Regions from separate parts of the Shewanella sp. MM_2022_3 genome, predicted to be linked through region 2. Evidence: predicted binding sites of a transcription regulator. Region 2 holds the regulator's gene; the other holds the start of a gene.

Region 1 (8,290 bases), on a different contig from region 2:
AGTTAAGCATCGCGATACGTTTGCCTAAACGCTTAATCACCCCTTTACCAATTGGCAGCGCCGTCATGGCTTCAACTTGAGTCGCACCTGTTGCACTACCTCTTGGATAGCGTACTGCGCTTGGGCCTGCATCATAGCAATACCCGGTATACAGCATCTGGCGACATTCATTTTCATCCGATGGCGCCATAATCACCATATTTGGAATACAGCGCATAAAGCTTAAATCAAACGCCCCTTGATGGGTTGGGCCGTCGGCACCGACAATACCTCCACGGTCAATCGCAAATAGTACGGGTAAACGCTGCAATGCGACGTCGTGGATAAGCTGATCATAGCCGCGTTGCAGGAAAGTCGAATAAATGGCGACCACAGGTTTATAGCCCTCACAGGCAAACCCTGCGCCTAAGGTCACCGCATGTTGCTCGGCAATGGCTGCATCAAAATATTGTTTTGGGAAGCGCTGCGAGAACTCCACCATACCCGACCCTTCACGCATGGCAGGGGTAATGCCTAAGACTTTTTCATCCTGCTCAGCGATATCACATAACCATTTGCCAAACACTTGGGAGAAGGTTGGTAGTCCCGGCTTAGTCGCTGGCTTCTTAAACTGTGATGGGTCAAATTTAGGGACGGCGTGCCAACCGATAGGATCTTTTTCTGCTGGCTCATAACCGCGACCTTTTTTGGTCATAATGTGTAGCACTTGTGGCCCCTTGAGATTGCGCATATTGCGCAGGGTTTCCACTAGGGCATCGACATCGTGGCCATCGATAGGGCCGATATAGTTAAAGCCTAATTCTTCAAACAGTGTGCCAGGAACCACCATGCCTTTGAGGTGTTCTTCGGTGCGCTTGGCCATTTCTTTGATAACAGGCATGCCCTTGAGTACTTTCTTGCTGCTTTCACGAATCGTGGTGTAGAAGCGGCCTGACATCAATTGGGCTAAGTGATTGTTGAGTGCGCCGACATTTTCTGAAATCGACATTTCATTATCGTTTAGCACCATCAGCATATCATTGTGCAAATCACCCGCGTGGTTCATTGCCTCGAACACCATGCCGCCTGTCATTGCACCATCGCCAATCACGGCAACCACTTTACGGCCTGCCTGTTCTTTTTCGGCGGCAACGGCCATGGCTAATGCGGCACTGATGGAGGTGCCTGAGTGGCCTACGCTAAAGGTGTCGTATTCACTTTCTTCCCGCCAAGGGAAGGGGTGTAAACCGTTCTTTTGCCTAATGGTGTGCATTCTATCGCGGCGACCAGTGAGGATTTTATGGGGATAGGCTTGGTGACCAACATCCCAAATCAAACGGTCAAACGGGGTGTTATAGACATAATGCAGGGCAACAGTCAGCTCGACAGTGCCAAGCCCAGAGGCAAAATGTCCGCTGGACATGCCAACGGACTTAAGAAGGAACTCCCGCAACTCATCGGCCAATTGGGGTAATAGGGCCTGTGGAAGCTGGCGGAGTTCATTAGGTGTGTTGGCCTGTGCCAACACCGGAAACTGAGAAATGTCCAAACTCATAGCGAGATACTTCGTCTCTTTTTATATTCTTCGCTCAATAATATAGCGGGCGAAGTCTGCAATTAACTGGCTATTGTATGGCAATTTAGCCAGCGCTGATAGTGCCTCTTGGATCAGTTGCGCGGCGGTATCTTTTGCGCCTTGCAGTCCAAGTAGTTGCGGAAAAGTACTCTTATTTGACTCGGCATCTGAGCCTTGAGGTTTGCCGAGTTCTTCCGTGGTGGCAATAATGTCCAGAATATCGTCTTGGACTTGGAAGGCAAGTCCTACGGCATGGGCAAATTCCATCATAGTCTGATATTGATCTTTTGGCGCGTTCGCGGCGATCAAGGCTAACTCAACGGCGCAGCTGATCAGCGCCCCTGTTTTCATATTATGCAGTTGAGTTAATGCTTTAAGGTCAATGTGCTTATCGGTGGAGGCTAAGTCGATGGCTTGACCGCCGCACATCCCCCGATAACCAGAGGCTTTTGCCAATGCTCTGACCATAGCGATATGTTGCTCGCTGGTAATCCCTGGCACGGCTTCAGTCACAATCTCAAAAGCTAAGGTTTGTAGTGCATCCCCAGCAAGAATTGCGGTGGCTTCATCGAAAGCGATATGCACTGTGGGTTGACCACGGCGAAGTGCATCATCATCCATAGCGGGTAAATCGTCATGGATTAACGAATAGGCGTGGATGCATTCAATCGCGGCGGCGCAGGCATCGAGTTTTTCAAGTGCTACGCCAAACATTTGCCCGACACTGTAAACCAAGAAGGGACGAATGCGTTTTCCCCCTAAAAGGGCGCCATGGGTCATCGCGGCTTTTAACTGAGGAGCTGTATCTTCGAGTGTACTAAAACGTTGTTTTAATTGGTTATCAACTCGTTGTTGATATTCTTTTATTGCATTGACTAACACGCTTATTCGCCCTCAACGGCATAGGGAGAGAGGGGCGCATTTTCATCCTGCTTGAGTAAAATGGCCACTTTTTGCTGAGCTTGTTCAAGTTTTGCCTGGCTGTTACGCACCAGATTGATGCCTCGTTCAAATTGTTTTAACGCATCATCGAGAGAGACATCGCCCTGCTCTAACTCAGCAACGATGCGCTCGAGTTCACCAAGGGATTCTTCAAAACTGAGATTTTCGGGTTTCTTTGCCACGTTAATAATTCCTTTGAAAGAGCGGACACAAGGTATATCAGGGCGGCTCAAGGGTCAAATTCAGTCGATGGATATTTGCTCGATAGCACGCTTTGTTGCTGAATTTTTTTCAGAAAATAGAAATTGCCGCTAAACTTGCTTAGAGCTTGTCCGATAAATGACAATAGTAGCATTATGCTTATAATCATCTTAAGACATCATAAAATAAGGCTTGGGTTAAGACCAAAGTGTTAACTGTTGACGGATGACATTTAGTGTTATTTTGCCAATAGAGTCAGTATCATGTCGTTTATACAGAATATTGAGGAGCCGTTGTGGATTTAGCTACAGTTATTGGACTAGTCGGGAGCTTTGGTTTTATCCTTTGGGCCATGGTAACCAGCGGCGGCATTGCAATTTTTATCGACATTCCTTCCGTCTTTATCGTGTTTGGTGGCTCCTTCTTTGTCGTGATGATGAAATTCAATTTAAAACAGTTTTTAGGTGCGGTAAAAATCGCAGTAAAAGCCTTTATGTTTAAAATTGATAAACCTGAAGATCTTATCGAACAATCAGTGACGATGGCTGATGCGGCGCGTAAAGGTGGATTTCTTGCTCTTGAAGAAGCACAAATTTCCAACAGTTTTATGCAAAAAGCCGTCGATATGTTAGTGGATGGTCATGACGGTGAGGTGGTGCGTGCCGCGCTTGAAAAAGATATCGCCCTCACCGAAGAGCGCCATCGCAACGGCATCGCCATTTTCCGGGCTTTTGGTGACGTAGGACCCGCGATGGGGATGATTGGTACCCTAGTGGGCTTGGTGGCGATGTTATCCAATATGTCGGACCCGAAATCGATTGGCCCTTCAATGGCGGTTGCGTTGTTAACTACTCTATATGGTGCGGTAGTGGCTAACATGGTGTGTATTCCTATCGCCGATAAATTAAGCCTTAGAATGGGTGAGGAAATGCTAAACCGTAACTTGATTATGGATGCGGTATTGGCGATTCAAGATGGCCAAAACCCTCGAGTAATTGAAGGCTTTTTGAAGAACTATCTTGCTGAAAAACAGCGGAAAATCGATACAACGGACGGAGAGTAGCCCATGGCTAAGTGCAACTGTCCACCGCCCGGAGCACCACTCTGGTTGGCAACATTTGCCGATTTGATGTCCCTCTTGATGTGTTTCTTCGTGTTGCTGCTGTCATTCTCTGAAATGGATGTGATGAAGTTTAAGCAGATTGCAGGTTCGATGAAGTATGCATTTGGGGTGCAAAACAAAGTCGAAGTCAAAGATATTCCTAAGGGGACGTCTGTGATTGCCCTCGAGTTCCGTCCTGGTCGTCCCGATCCCACGCCGATTGAGATCATCAACCAACAAACCAATGAAATGACCGAACCCACGTTGGATTTCCAAGCGGGGGAAGATGATAGTGCGGGTGGGGTACAACAACAGAACGGTTCGCAGCGAGGTGGTGAAGCAACGGCCACTGCTCAAGAAACCGCTGATGCGGTGAAGGCCGAGGCTGCGGCAGCTCAGGATAAGATCAATCAGCAAGTGAAAAAAATGGCGCAGGAGCTCAATAAAGAGATCACCGATGGGGCGATTGAAATTGAGTCACTTGGACAGCAAATTATTATTCGCATCCGTGAAAAAGGTTCATTTGCCTCAGGCTCTGGTTTCCTACAACCGCGATTTAAACCAGTGGTGCGCTCGGTCGGTGAGTTGCTCAAAGATGTGCCGGGAATTATCACCGTATCGGGTTACACCGACGATATGCAGATAAGTGATGAGCTCTATAGCTCAAACTGGGATCTCTCCAGTAAACGTGCTGTAGCTGTGGCTGATGTGTTATTGCAGGTCAAGGGTTTTGATCCTAAACGGATGAAAGTGGTTGGTATGGCCTCAAATAATCCAATTGTCCTAAATGATTCGCCTGAAAATCGCGCGCGAAATCGTCGAGTTGAGATTGCGATTGAACAAGGTAAAGCAAAAGAATCCGAAGAAATTCAAGTAGGTAAATAGCTTTTAATCCAAATCAGTTATTTGATAAAAACGCCGTGACTTGCTCACGGCTTTTTTATTTGGGCTTTTTTGACTATAAGTTCAACTGTGCGTAAGCGCACGCCACGAGCAGTCCTAGTGTGGAAACAGGTGCGCCAATCGCCGTGAGTTTGTTATAATCCGGCGATTATTCTTTTAACCAATTTTGCTGTTGCCAAAATTGCCCGCGGAAATCCCATGAAGTTTATTGTAAAGCTGTACCCAGAAATCATGATGAAGAGTAAGCCTGTGCGCATGCGCTTCACTAAAATGCTTGAAACCAACATCCGTAACGTGCTCAAAAAAGTTGATGAAGATGCTAAAGTGCAACGTCAATGGGACCGTATTTGGGTAAAGGTGCCAAATGATAAACCTGAATTAGCTCAGGCCTTTGGTGAGCGTTTAGCCTGTATCCCTGGGATCGCCCATGTAGTGCAAGTGGATGAATACAGCTTTACCTCTGTGGATGATATTTATCAGCAAGTGTTGCCCGTTTACCGTGACCAAATTGCCGGCAAAACCTTCTGTGTACGCGTCAAGCGCACTGGTAATCACGATTTTAACTCTATTGAAGTAGAGCGTTATGTCGGTGGTGGTTTAAACCAGTTTACCGATGCGATTGGCGTGCGCTTAAAGAACCCCGAAGTCACTGTTAACCTCGAAATCGAGGGCGATAAACTGTATATGGTGACTAAGCGTATCGAAGGCTTAGGCGGTTTCCCAATGGCAACGCAGGAAGATGTGTTGTCGTTAATTTCGGGCGGTTTTGACTCGGGCGTATCGAGTTATCAATTTATTAAGAAGGGCGCTCGTACCCATTACTGTTTCTTCAACCTAGGCGGCGCGCAGCACGAGATTGGCGTTAAGCAGGTTGCTTACCATTTGTGGAAAACCTATGGTGAATCCCACAAGGTGAAGTTTGTGTCCGTGCCGTTTGAGCCTGTGGTGGCCGAGATTTTAGAGAAAATCGACAACGGTCAAATGGGCGTGGTGCTCAAACGGATGATGATGCGCACCGCGGCACGTATTGCCGAGCGTATGGGCATTCAGGCGATTGTGACTGGTGAAAGCTTGGGTCAAGTGTCGAGCCAAACCTTAACCAACTTAAACGTGATTGATCGTTGCACCGATATGTTGATTTTGCGTCCGCTGATCACTATGGATAAGCAAGATATTATCAATGAATGCCGCCGTATCGGCACCGAAGATTTTGCTAAGTCTATGCCGGAATATTGCGGGGTGATTTCACAAAAGCCGACTGTTAAAGCGGTACTGGCTAAGGTGGAAGCGGAAGAGACGAAATTCTCTGAGGATTTGATTGACCGTATCATAGAGCAAGCCGTGGCTATTGATATCCGGGAGATAGCAGAACAAATGAATACCCGTATCACTGAAACTGAGACCGTTGTTGCTATCGACACCAATGAAGTGGTGATTGATATTCGCGCCCCAGAGGAAGAAGAGAATAAACCGCTGGAGATTGAAGGCGTGGAAATCAAGCGCATTCCTTTCTTCAAATTAGCGACTCAGTTTGCCGATCTCGATAAGCAAAAGACTTACCTGCTGTACTGTGAGCGCGGCGTGATGAGTAAATTACAGGCACTTTACCTGATTGAGCAAGGTTATCACAATGTTAAGGTTTACCGCCCTTAAGCGATAGCCAGCAAAGCGTATGCAAGGTCAAGCCTCAGGTTTGACCTTGATATGCAGCAATCTACGGGATTACGAATACAAAAAAGCCGCATTGGAATGCGGCTTTTATGTTATTGCGAAGCAGTGCAATTTACTCGGTTTTGACCACTTGCTGTGCTGGTAGCACCTCATCGGCAATCAATAAGGTGGGATCTTGCAGTGCTTCTTGGTGCATTTTTTCCATCGTTGCCGTCAGTTCGGCATTGATACTTGTTTGTAAATCACTGGTGTCGATAATAATTTCGGCATTGATAACATTAGCGTAGACATTGGCACTGAGTGCGCTGACTAACACTAACGCAAAAGCAGATTTTAAATTGAACATAGTCGCCTCCGGGCTGACAAAGTATTGCTGTCAGACATTCCCATCACCCGTTCGAGATTGTCCAACTCATGTGTTTCGTTGGCGCAAAATTTAATCAAAAACGCTGGCCTTTACAAACGATTAAATGTAACAATACGGATTAGAAAAACTAATTAAAAATTGAGATAGAGATCACTATGTCAAGACGCTTACCACCACTGAATGCGGTTAAAGCATTTGAGGCCGCCGCACGGCATTTGAGCTTTACTCGAGCGGCTGAAGAATTGTTTGTGACTCAGGCTGCGGTGAGTCATCAAATTAAAGCGCTGGAAGATTTTCTCGGATTAAAATTATTTCGCCGAAAAAATCGTTCACTGCTGCTAACCGAGGAAGGCCAGAGTTATTTTCTCGATATTAAGGACATCTTTATTCAATTGGCAGATGCGACCGATAGGCTGCTCGCACGTAGTGCTATTGGTTCGTTGACCGTGAGCATGTCGCCAAGCTTTGCGATTCAGTGGCTGGTGCCTCGTCTGTCCAAGTTTAGTGAAAAGAATCCTGATATTGACGTACGGATCAAGGCGGTGGACACAGAGGCCAGTTCCTTAACTGACGATGTTGATGTCGCGATCTATTATGGTTTAGGCAATTGGCCTGGGCTGCGGGCCGATAAACTTCGCAATGAAGTGCTTATTCCGGTGTGTTCGCCCATGCTGTTAAATGGCCCTAAGCCGCTGTCAAAGCCGGAAGATTTAAAACACCATACATTGCTACACGATATGAGTCGCCACGATTGGCAGGCGTGGTTTAGACAATGCGGTATTACCGATATCAATGTGAACCAAGGTCCAATTTTCAGTCATTCTTCCCTCGTCTTGCAGGCGGCGGCTCATGGTCAAGGTGTGGCGTTAGGTTATAGCGTGTTGGCTCGGCCCGATATTAAGGCGGGACGACTGGTATGCCCATTCCAAGAAGTGTTAGTGAGCAAAGATGCTTACTACCTCGTATGCCAACAGAATCATGCCGAGCTGGGTAAAGTGGTCGCGTTTCGTGAGTGGATGTTAGATATGTTTGCCGAGGAGTCACGCAGTGAGTTGTTGCCCGGATAATCCGTTGGTAAATGTTGCACTAAGTGCCCATGTGTTAGAAGGTGAACCCTCAGAGATCTTGATTTTATTTGCCCATGGCGCGGGAGCGAATCGAGACTCAGACTTTATGTGCCAAATGGCCGCAGGTCTTGTCGCCAAGGGCTTTCAAGTGATGCGTTTTAACTTTCCCTACATGCAGGCTAATGCCATGGATGGTAAAAAGCGACCGCCAGACAGGGCACCAAAGCTGCTTGCATGTTTTAGCGAGATGCTCGATGTGGCGCACGCTCAGCCTAAGGTTAAGCGGGTGGTCTTGATGGGCAAATCCATGGGCGGACGCATGGCGGCGTTACTGGCCTGTGATAGCGTACAAGCCAGCCGTATCGATAGGGTTATTTGTTTAGGTTATCCCTTTATTCCGCTTAAGGGCGGTGAGCCTAGGTTGGAACCCCTGAACGACTGCCAAGTGCCCGTGTTAGTGCTGCAAGGGGAGCGGGATAAGT
Region 2 (8,290 bases):
GCAACGCTAGGACGCGCCACTGGACGGAAAATTCGACGACGACCAAGAGCCTTGACTCTTTGCTGCAATAACAAAATCGCTTCATCTTTATTGGTCGCGATATCTTCAAAACGTTTAGGTAAAAAATCTAACGCACCCGCATCTAGGGCGTCTAAGGTGGCCTTAGCGCCATCATGGGTTAATGATGAAAACATCAGAATCGGGGTTGGACACTTTGCCATGATTTCACGGACGGCGGTGATACCGTCCATGACAGGCATTTCAATGTCCATAGTGATTACTTGGGGATTAAGCTCAGCAGCCATCTTCACCGCTTCAGCCCCGTTAGCAGCCGTCGCGATCACTTCCAGTTCAGGATCTTGATTGACTATTTCACTAACACGTCGTCTAAAAAAGCTTGAGTCATCAACGACTAATACTTTAATGGCCATTCCATTCCTTAACTTGGGAACTAACTTTTATTTTTCGCATAATGCTTTAATAACCCAGGAACATCCAAAATGAGCGCAATACCACCATCGGATGTAATCGTTGCCCCAGCCATACCTGGCGTACCGTGCAACAAGGCTCCCAGTGGCTTAATCACCACCTCTTCTTGGCCAATCAATGCATCCACAACAAAACCGATCTGCATCATACCTAACTGCACTATCACAACATGACCATGTTTCTTGTCACCATGTTTGAAGGTAGTTTTATTTCTATGCAACCAATGCTCTAGATAGAAGAGCGGCACGGCCTTGTTGCGAACGATGACAGTGAGTTGTCCGTCAACAATGTTGGTTTTGGTAAGATCGAGATGAAAAATCTCATTAACACTGGATAAAGGTAATGCAAAAACTTGTTTCGCAACATCAACCATAAGCGTTGGCATAATTGCCAAGGTTAACGGCACTTTAATCTCAAGTATGGTGCCTTTGCCTTTCATCGAGTCAATATGCACAGTACCGTTGAGTTGGGTGATACGGGTTTTAACCACGTCCATCCCCACGCCACGACCAGAGATATCTGAAATCTCGACCTTAGTCGAAAAGCCTGGGGCAAAGATCAAGTTATAAGCTTCATTGTCCGTCATACGCGCAGCGGAATCTTCATCCAGCACGCCACGTTTAATGGCAATTTGTTTTAACTTTTCGGGATCCATACCTGCGCCATCATCTTCGATTTTTAGCAGAATATGGTCACCCTCTTGGCTTGCCGATAGAGTAATCGTCCCCGTTCTGGGTTTACCAGAGGCTTCACGGTCATTTGGCATTTCAATACCATGGTCGACCGAGTTACGAACCAAGTGCACTAAAGGATCCGCAAGCGCCTCAACCAAGTTTTTATCAAGGTCAGTTTCTTCACCGACCAACACTAAATCAATTTCTTTATTGAGCGTACGGGCTAAATCACGAACAACGCGAGGGAAACGGCCAAAAACCTTTTTGATAGGCTGCATACGGGTTTTCATGACCGCACCTTGCAAGTCAGCAGTCACTAAATCTAGATTCGCGAGTGCCTTAGACATCTCTTCGTCATCACGACTAATGCCCAAACTTACCAAACGGTTACGTACTAATACCAGCTCTCCCACCATATTCATGATTTGGTCGAGTCGTGCAGTATCTACGCGAACGGTCGTTTCACCTTGAGGAACATTTGCTGATGCGGCAGCGGCCGCTTTAACAGGAGCCTTCTCGGCGAGCGCAACTTCGGCCTGAGGTTTAACTGCTGGAGGTGTTACCGGAGTAACACTGGCTTTAGGCACAGCAGGAGCCGCAGCAGATGTGGCAGGAGTGGGAGTCGGTTTCGCAGATTCCACTTTTGCAACAGCTTTGGCTGGTGCCCCACCTTTTCCATGAAGTTCGTCGAGTAAACGCTCAAATTCATCGTCAGTAATTTCGTCTGAATCGACAGCAACAGCAGTTGGTGTTGGTGTTGACACTGGCACAGCAACAGTTTCAACCTTAGGCTGAGGTGATATAGGTGTATCTACTTTGCCATTAAATTTTCCTGAACCATGAAGCTCATCAAGCAGGGCTTCAAACTCATCGTCAGTGATATCATCACCCGAGCTGGTAGCTTGTTGTACTTTGGGCTTGGCTGTATTTGATACAGAGGGAGTTGACGCAGTGGGTACTGCCACAGCATCAGCATTAGTAGTGTTAGTCACACCGGGACCTTTTCCACTACCGTGCAGTGCATCAAGCAAAGCCTCAAACTCCGCTTCATTAATCTCATCAATACTTGAGTTTGAAGAACTCACAGCCTCAACAGGCATCTCTTCAACTGCGACAACGTCAACAACAGTTTCAATAACGGGCTCGGGTTCGGGCTCAGCAATAGATTCAGGCTCTGACGCAGTTTGTCCTAATTCTGACGGCAGAGGCTCACCAGAACTAAGTAACTTTAACTTTGCAAGTAATGCAGCATCAGCAGGATCTTGTTGCTCTCCCTGCTGGGTTTGAGCAAACATGGTGTTAATCGCATCAACAGCCTGAAGAATAATATCCATTAATTCTGCTGTGACACTGCGCTTGCCAGTACGCAATAAATCGAATGTGTTTTCTGCCTCATGGCAGACATCAACCATGGGAGTCAAACTTAGGAAACCTGCGCCGCCCTTTACGGTGTGAAACCCCCTAAAAATGGCATTTAGCAAGTCAGTATCATCAGGATTATTCTCAAGGGCAACAAGCTGCTCTTGAAGCAACTCTAATATTTCCCCCGCCTCGATTAAAAAGTCCTGGAGTATCTCTTCATCTACATCAAAGGCCATCAAATTGACTCCCAGTTAGAAACCCAGACTCGATAGCAGATCATCCACTTCGTCTTGACCTGTTACTACATCTTGACGAAGCTCGGCATTCATTATCGGCCCTTCAGCTTCAATATTATTTTTCTGAGTAATCTGACTCTCAATTATTGGCTGCTCACCAAACACCGTCAGCATAGACACCAGATTACTTTCAACTTCCATCACTAGATCGATTACCCTGCGGATCATTTGTCCAGTCAGGTCTTGAAAATCCTGCGCCATCAATATTTGGTTGAGCAATTCGCGTAATCGGTTTGAGTCCAATTCACTTCGCGACATCAAATGCTGAACGTTATGGCAAAGCACCTTAAAATCACTGAGGGCAATTTCACGACGCATTAATTTGTCCCACGATGGCATCACTTGTTGGATGTTCGCGGTTAATGCATTCGCTAACGGCAAGCACTCCTCAACAGCATCCATAGTCTTATTTGCAGCTTGTTCAGTCATGTCAATGACATAACTTAGCCGTTCCTTAGCATCGGGTATTTCTGTATTGGCTAACTCAACTAACCGATTATCGATTTGGAAATCCATAAGAGCGCTATGCAATTGGCGAGTGAGTTTGCCTACCTCATCAAAAAGTTCCCTCTGAAGAGGAGCTGCCAGTTCTCTTAATAAATCATCAGCTTGATTTTGTTCATTCGCGCTTAACAGTTCGACTAAACGCTGAGCATGCTCGAGCGTGATGAGCCCTGATGTATGTGACTTCATAGCTCATCCCTGCTTAAGCGAGTCGTTCGAATATTTTATCTAGCTTCTCTTTCAATGTTGCTGCGGTAAAAGGCTTTACCACATACCCATTCACACCCGCTTGTGCAGCAGCAATAATTTGTTCACGTTTTGCCTCGGCAGTGACCATTAATACCGGTAGATGCTTCAAGGAGTCATCGGCCCTAATGGCTTTAAGTAAATCGATACCCTGCATGCCTGGCATATTCCAGTCTGTAACGACAAAATCAAAATCGCCTTTTTGCAACATTGGCAAGGCGGTTGAGCCATCGTCCGCTTCCTGGGTGTTGTTAAAGCCCAAGTCTCGCAACAAGTTCTTGATGATACGTCTCATTGTCGAAAAGTCATCAACGATGAGAATCTTCATATTCTTGTCCAAGGTTTCCTCCGGTGAGCTGACATTCAGTGCTCAATTAATAATTATACTTATGTCCAATGCTTGAGTTTGCCTTTGAGTCGCAACATTGCCTGACTTAATATCTGGCTAACACGCGATTCGCTTACCTCAAGAATGGCGCCAATCTCTTTTAAATTCAATGCTTCATCGTAGTATAACGATAGCACTAGCGCGTCCCTTTCGGGCAATAATTTTATCGCCTCAACAAGTGCAGAATGAAACTGGGTTTCTGCCAAGACCTCAAACGTACCATCGCTAATATCATCGCTTGTAGTGAGTATATCCTGTGATACGCCTAAGTCTTCTATCCCTATGATTTTACCAACAGAAACATCATTAAGAATATGATGGTACTCATCGAGCGTCATATCAAGTTTTTCTGCAATTTCTGTGTCGCGCGCATCACGACCTAGCACTTGCTCTAATTCATCAATGGCTTGGGCAACTCGACGATTATTTCGGTGGACAGAACGAGGAACCCAATCGCCACGGCGGATTTCATCCAACATGGCGCCACGGATCCTTATGCCGGCGAAGGTTTCAAACTTTGCACCTTTACCGCCATCAAACTTAGATGATGCTTCTAATAATCCCATCATCCCCGCCTGTAGCAGGTCATCTAACTGCACAGAGGCAGGTAATCTGGCGAGCAAGTGATGTGCAATTCTTTTAACCAACGGTGCATACTGTTCAACGATTGACGTTTTATTGTCTAAACAAGTATACGCTGCGGCTTTATTCACTCGTTTTTTCCTCTTGAAAATCTGGTCGTTGAACTAAGCGCTCAACGAAAAACTCCAAATGCCCACCAGGTTGCTGTGGTACTGGCCAGCTCATAATTTTATTCGCTAGACCTTGGTAAGCAATTGCAGCGGGAGACTTAGGATAAGCTTCAACCACTAACTTTTGCTTGCGAACCGATTTACGCAAATTTTCATCAAATGGAATGGTCGCAACTAATTCAAGTGCCACGTCCAAGAATCTGTCGGTCACTTTACTGAGTTTAGCAAACAATTCCATACCTTCGCGTAAACTACGCACCATATTTGCAACAATTTTAAAGCGGAAGACGCCGTGTTCACGGCTGAGGATTTTGATTAACGCATAGGCGTCAGTAATAGACGTTGGTTCGTCACAAACAACAACCAACACATCCTGTGACGCACGGGAGAAACTGAGTACCATGTCAGAAATCCCCGCGGCAGTATCCACGATGAGAATATCAAACTGGGTGCGCATCTCACTGAAAGCACGAATTAAGCCCGCATGTTGCGCAGGACTTAGCTCTACCATGCCCTGAGTACCCGATGTAGCTGGCACAATCCCAATACCTTTAGGCCCCCGGACAATAATGTCATCTAACTCAGCATCGCCAGACAATACATGGGAAAGGTTACGTTCAGCACGGATCCCTAACATGACATCGACGTTTGCTAAGCCAAGGTCAGCATCAAGCACTAAGACACGCTTGCCCTTCTCGGCTAATGCTACAGCAGTATTGATGGATACGCTGGTTTTACCCACACCACCTTTACCACCCGTAACCGCGATTACTTTCACTTTTTCGTTATAGGGTTGATTAATCATACGTAAACCACTTGCTTGATCCAGGGTCATAACTCTACTCAAATGCACAGGTCATATTATCTGACCACGCTGTGTCTGGTAACGATTGTTGTTCTGTGTTTTCTAAGGCCGCTAATGCTTGCTCAGCGAGCATCAAAGTATCAGCAACTTTCATATCTTCGGGCACTCGCTGCCCATCCGTAACATAACTTAATGGCAATCCACTTTGGATCAACACACTTAATGCGCCCGCTAAAGACACAGATTCATCAAGTTTGGTGAGTACAACACCAGATAAGGGAATGCGTTTAAAGTGATTTACAGCATCTTGCAGCACGCGGCGCTGTCCTGTGGCAGACAGTACCAGATAACTGCGGATAGGTATTCTGCTATTTGCAGTTAAATTATCAAGTTGCTGGTAAAGCCGCATATCTCGTTGGCCCATACCCGCGGTATCTATCAATACTAGCTTGCGATTTCTAAACTGATACAGAATTTGCTCTAGTTCAGCAAGGTCATGGGCTTGTTTGACTGGGCAGCCCATGATTTTGCCATAGGTGGCCAATTGCTCATAGGCGCCAATACGATAATGATCTGTGGTAATCAATGCCACTTGGTCAGCACCATGGTGAGCAGCAAAGCGTGCGGCCAGTTTAGCCAAGGAAGTGGTTTTCCCCACACCAGTGGGACCAACTAATGCCACAACACCGCCTTGCTTAACAATATCATCACCTTGATTATCAAGCATATTCGCAAGACTTTGCGGCAGTGCACGAACTAATTCTGCAGGAGTATAGTGTTGGCTCAGCGCAGCTAATTTGTTTGCCACCGCTGGTGAAAACTCGGCCTCCAACAACTTTGACTCCAGCATGGCACCGACAGGGTCGATACGCTTTTTATGCTCAGTCATCAATGCTGAAACCTGATGGGTCAACAAATTACGTAAGGATGATAACTCGTCGCGCATGGCTTCAAGATCGGCATTTTGCTTTTGCGAACTCTGTGACTTTTTATCGAAGGGATTGCCCATATCACGGCGCTCAGCTTTAGGCGCAGCTGCGGTAGCTTGTAATCCTTTAGCCCATGCAGGAAGCTCTGCATCTTGTTGTTGATGCGTGAGTTGTTGGTTTAAACGATTTTGTTGCTTCTCAAGCAAGGCTTGGAGTGAGTCCGCTGGCGCCGAGGGTTTTAGCTTAGTTTCAGCGCGGATCGGCGCTTTGGCGCCGAGCGAAACTAAGTCATCACTCACATCCATAAAGGTCGGAGTGGCAGCAGGCGCTTTCGCTTTTGGCTCGTCGTAGTCAACGGCAGCGACAATCTCAATACCGCCATTCACCTTTTTATTGGACATAATCACCGCATCGGAGCCGAGCGTGTCCTTCACTTGGGCCAGTGCAGCACGCATGTCTTTGGCAAAAAAACGTTTAATCTTCACTTATGCGTCCTCTACTGGCCGACGGCAGACACTATGCGTATTTGCTTTTCATCGGGGATTTCTTGGTAAGAAATCACTCTGAGATTAGGAATAGTATATTTAACAAAGCGAGACAGTGTCGCACGTAACATACCTGACGTTAGCAAAATAGCGGGCTGGCCAACCATTTCTTGCTTTTGAGCGGCATCCGCTAAGGATTGCTGCATACGCTCTGCAAGACCTGGCTCGATATTTGGACCATCGCCACCAGTTGCTTGCATTGATTGATGCAACATCTGTTCCAATTCTGGCGCCAAAGTTATGACAGGTATTTCGAGTTCAGGGCCTGAGATCTCTTGAACTATCATGCGCTTCAATGCGATACGCACCGCTGCCGTTAACACTTCAGTATCGTTACTCTTAGTGCCGTATTCTAACAAAGTTTGCACTATGGTACGCAAGTCTCTGACAGAAACTCCTTCATTTAATAGGTTTTGCATCACTTTTACGACATTTCCGAGCGGCATCACATCAGGAATAAAGCCATCCACCAACTTAGGCGAGTGTTTAGCAAGCATATCCATCAGTTGTTGCACTTCTTCGTAGCCTAAAAGTTTTGCTGCATTATTCGTCAATATTTGGCTGATATGAGTTGCCACTACCGTCGCTGCATCCACTACCGTATACCCTAAGGTTTGGGCATGTTCACGCAGCTCAGGGGCAATCCACACGGCTTCGAGACCAAAGGCAGGATCACGGGTCTCAATGCCATCTAACTTACCGTACACTTGTCCCGGATTAATGGCGAGCTCGCAGTCATGGCGAATATCCGCCTCACCCACAACAACGCCCATAAGAGAAATACGATAGGCATTAGGCGAAAGGTCTAAATTGTCACGTATGTGAACCGCAGGAACCAAGAATCCCAATTCTTGCGAAAGCTTTTTACGTACGCCCTTGATCCGGCTGAGTAATTCTCCACCTTGACCTTTATCGACTAAGGGAATCAAACGGTAACCCACTTCAAGACCAATAGTGTCGACATGATGCACATCGTCCCAGCTAAGTTCCTTAGGCTCTCTTTCGGCTCTTTCCGTTGGGCCCGTTTTGACTTGTTCGAGGGCTTTGGCACGTTTAGCCTCATTACGTTTAAATATAAAATAAGCCGCACATCCCGTTAAAACGGCGAAACTTAAAAACGCCATATGCGGCATTCCAGGCACAATCCCCATAACGAACAATACGCCAGCAGCAATCCCTAGCGATTTATGACTGTCAAACATCTGACTCATCAACATCTGACCCATATCGCCAGATTCATTTTGGCGAGTTACCATCAATGCCGCAGCAATTGACAGTAATAAGCCTGGGATTTGGGCGA

The links. Region 2 encodes FliA, which starts transcription of late flagellar genes. Its sites were predicted from a motif close to CTAAAGNTNNNNNNNNNNNNGCCGATA; they were not measured.
Region 1: pomA (flagellar motor protein PomA) is a predicted target of FliA. The motif match lies at 2,809-2,835, and genes of this name have one in related genera.

What each region holds. Positions count from the first base shown of each region.
Region 1 is NZ_JAKZGV010000074.1:2,280-10,569, forward strand. It holds gene dxs (1-deoxy-D-xylulose-5-phosphate synthase) at 1-1,534, opposite strand, end outside; gene ispA ((2E,6E)-farnesyl diphosphate synthase) at 1,556-2,437, opposite strand; gene xseB (exodeoxyribonuclease VII small subunit) at 2,440-2,679, opposite strand; gene pomA (flagellar motor protein PomA) at 2,994-3,761, shown strand; gene MMG82_RS20465 (flagellar motor protein MotB) at 3,765-4,685, shown strand; gene thiI (tRNA uracil 4-sulfurtransferase ThiI) at 4,902-6,356, shown strand; gene MMG82_RS20475 (hypothetical protein) at 6,487-6,720, opposite strand; gene MMG82_RS20480 (transcriptional regulator GcvA) at 6,897-7,808, shown strand; gene MMG82_RS20485 (alpha/beta fold hydrolase) at 7,789-8,290, shown strand, end outside.
Region 2 is NZ_JAKZGV010000013.1:24,036-32,325, forward strand. It holds gene MMG82_RS09635 (chemotaxis response regulator protein-glutamate methylesterase) at 1-431, opposite strand, end outside; gene MMG82_RS09640 (chemotaxis protein CheA) at 452-2,761, opposite strand; gene MMG82_RS09645 (protein phosphatase CheZ) at 2,777-3,514, opposite strand; gene cheY (chemotaxis response regulator CheY) at 3,528-3,911, opposite strand; gene MMG82_RS09655 (RNA polymerase sigma factor FliA) at 3,959-4,672, opposite strand; gene MMG82_RS09660 (MinD/ParA family protein) at 4,665-5,546, opposite strand; gene flhF (flagellar biosynthesis protein FlhF) at 5,551-6,930, opposite strand; gene flhA (flagellar biosynthesis protein FlhA) at 6,942-8,290, opposite strand, start outside.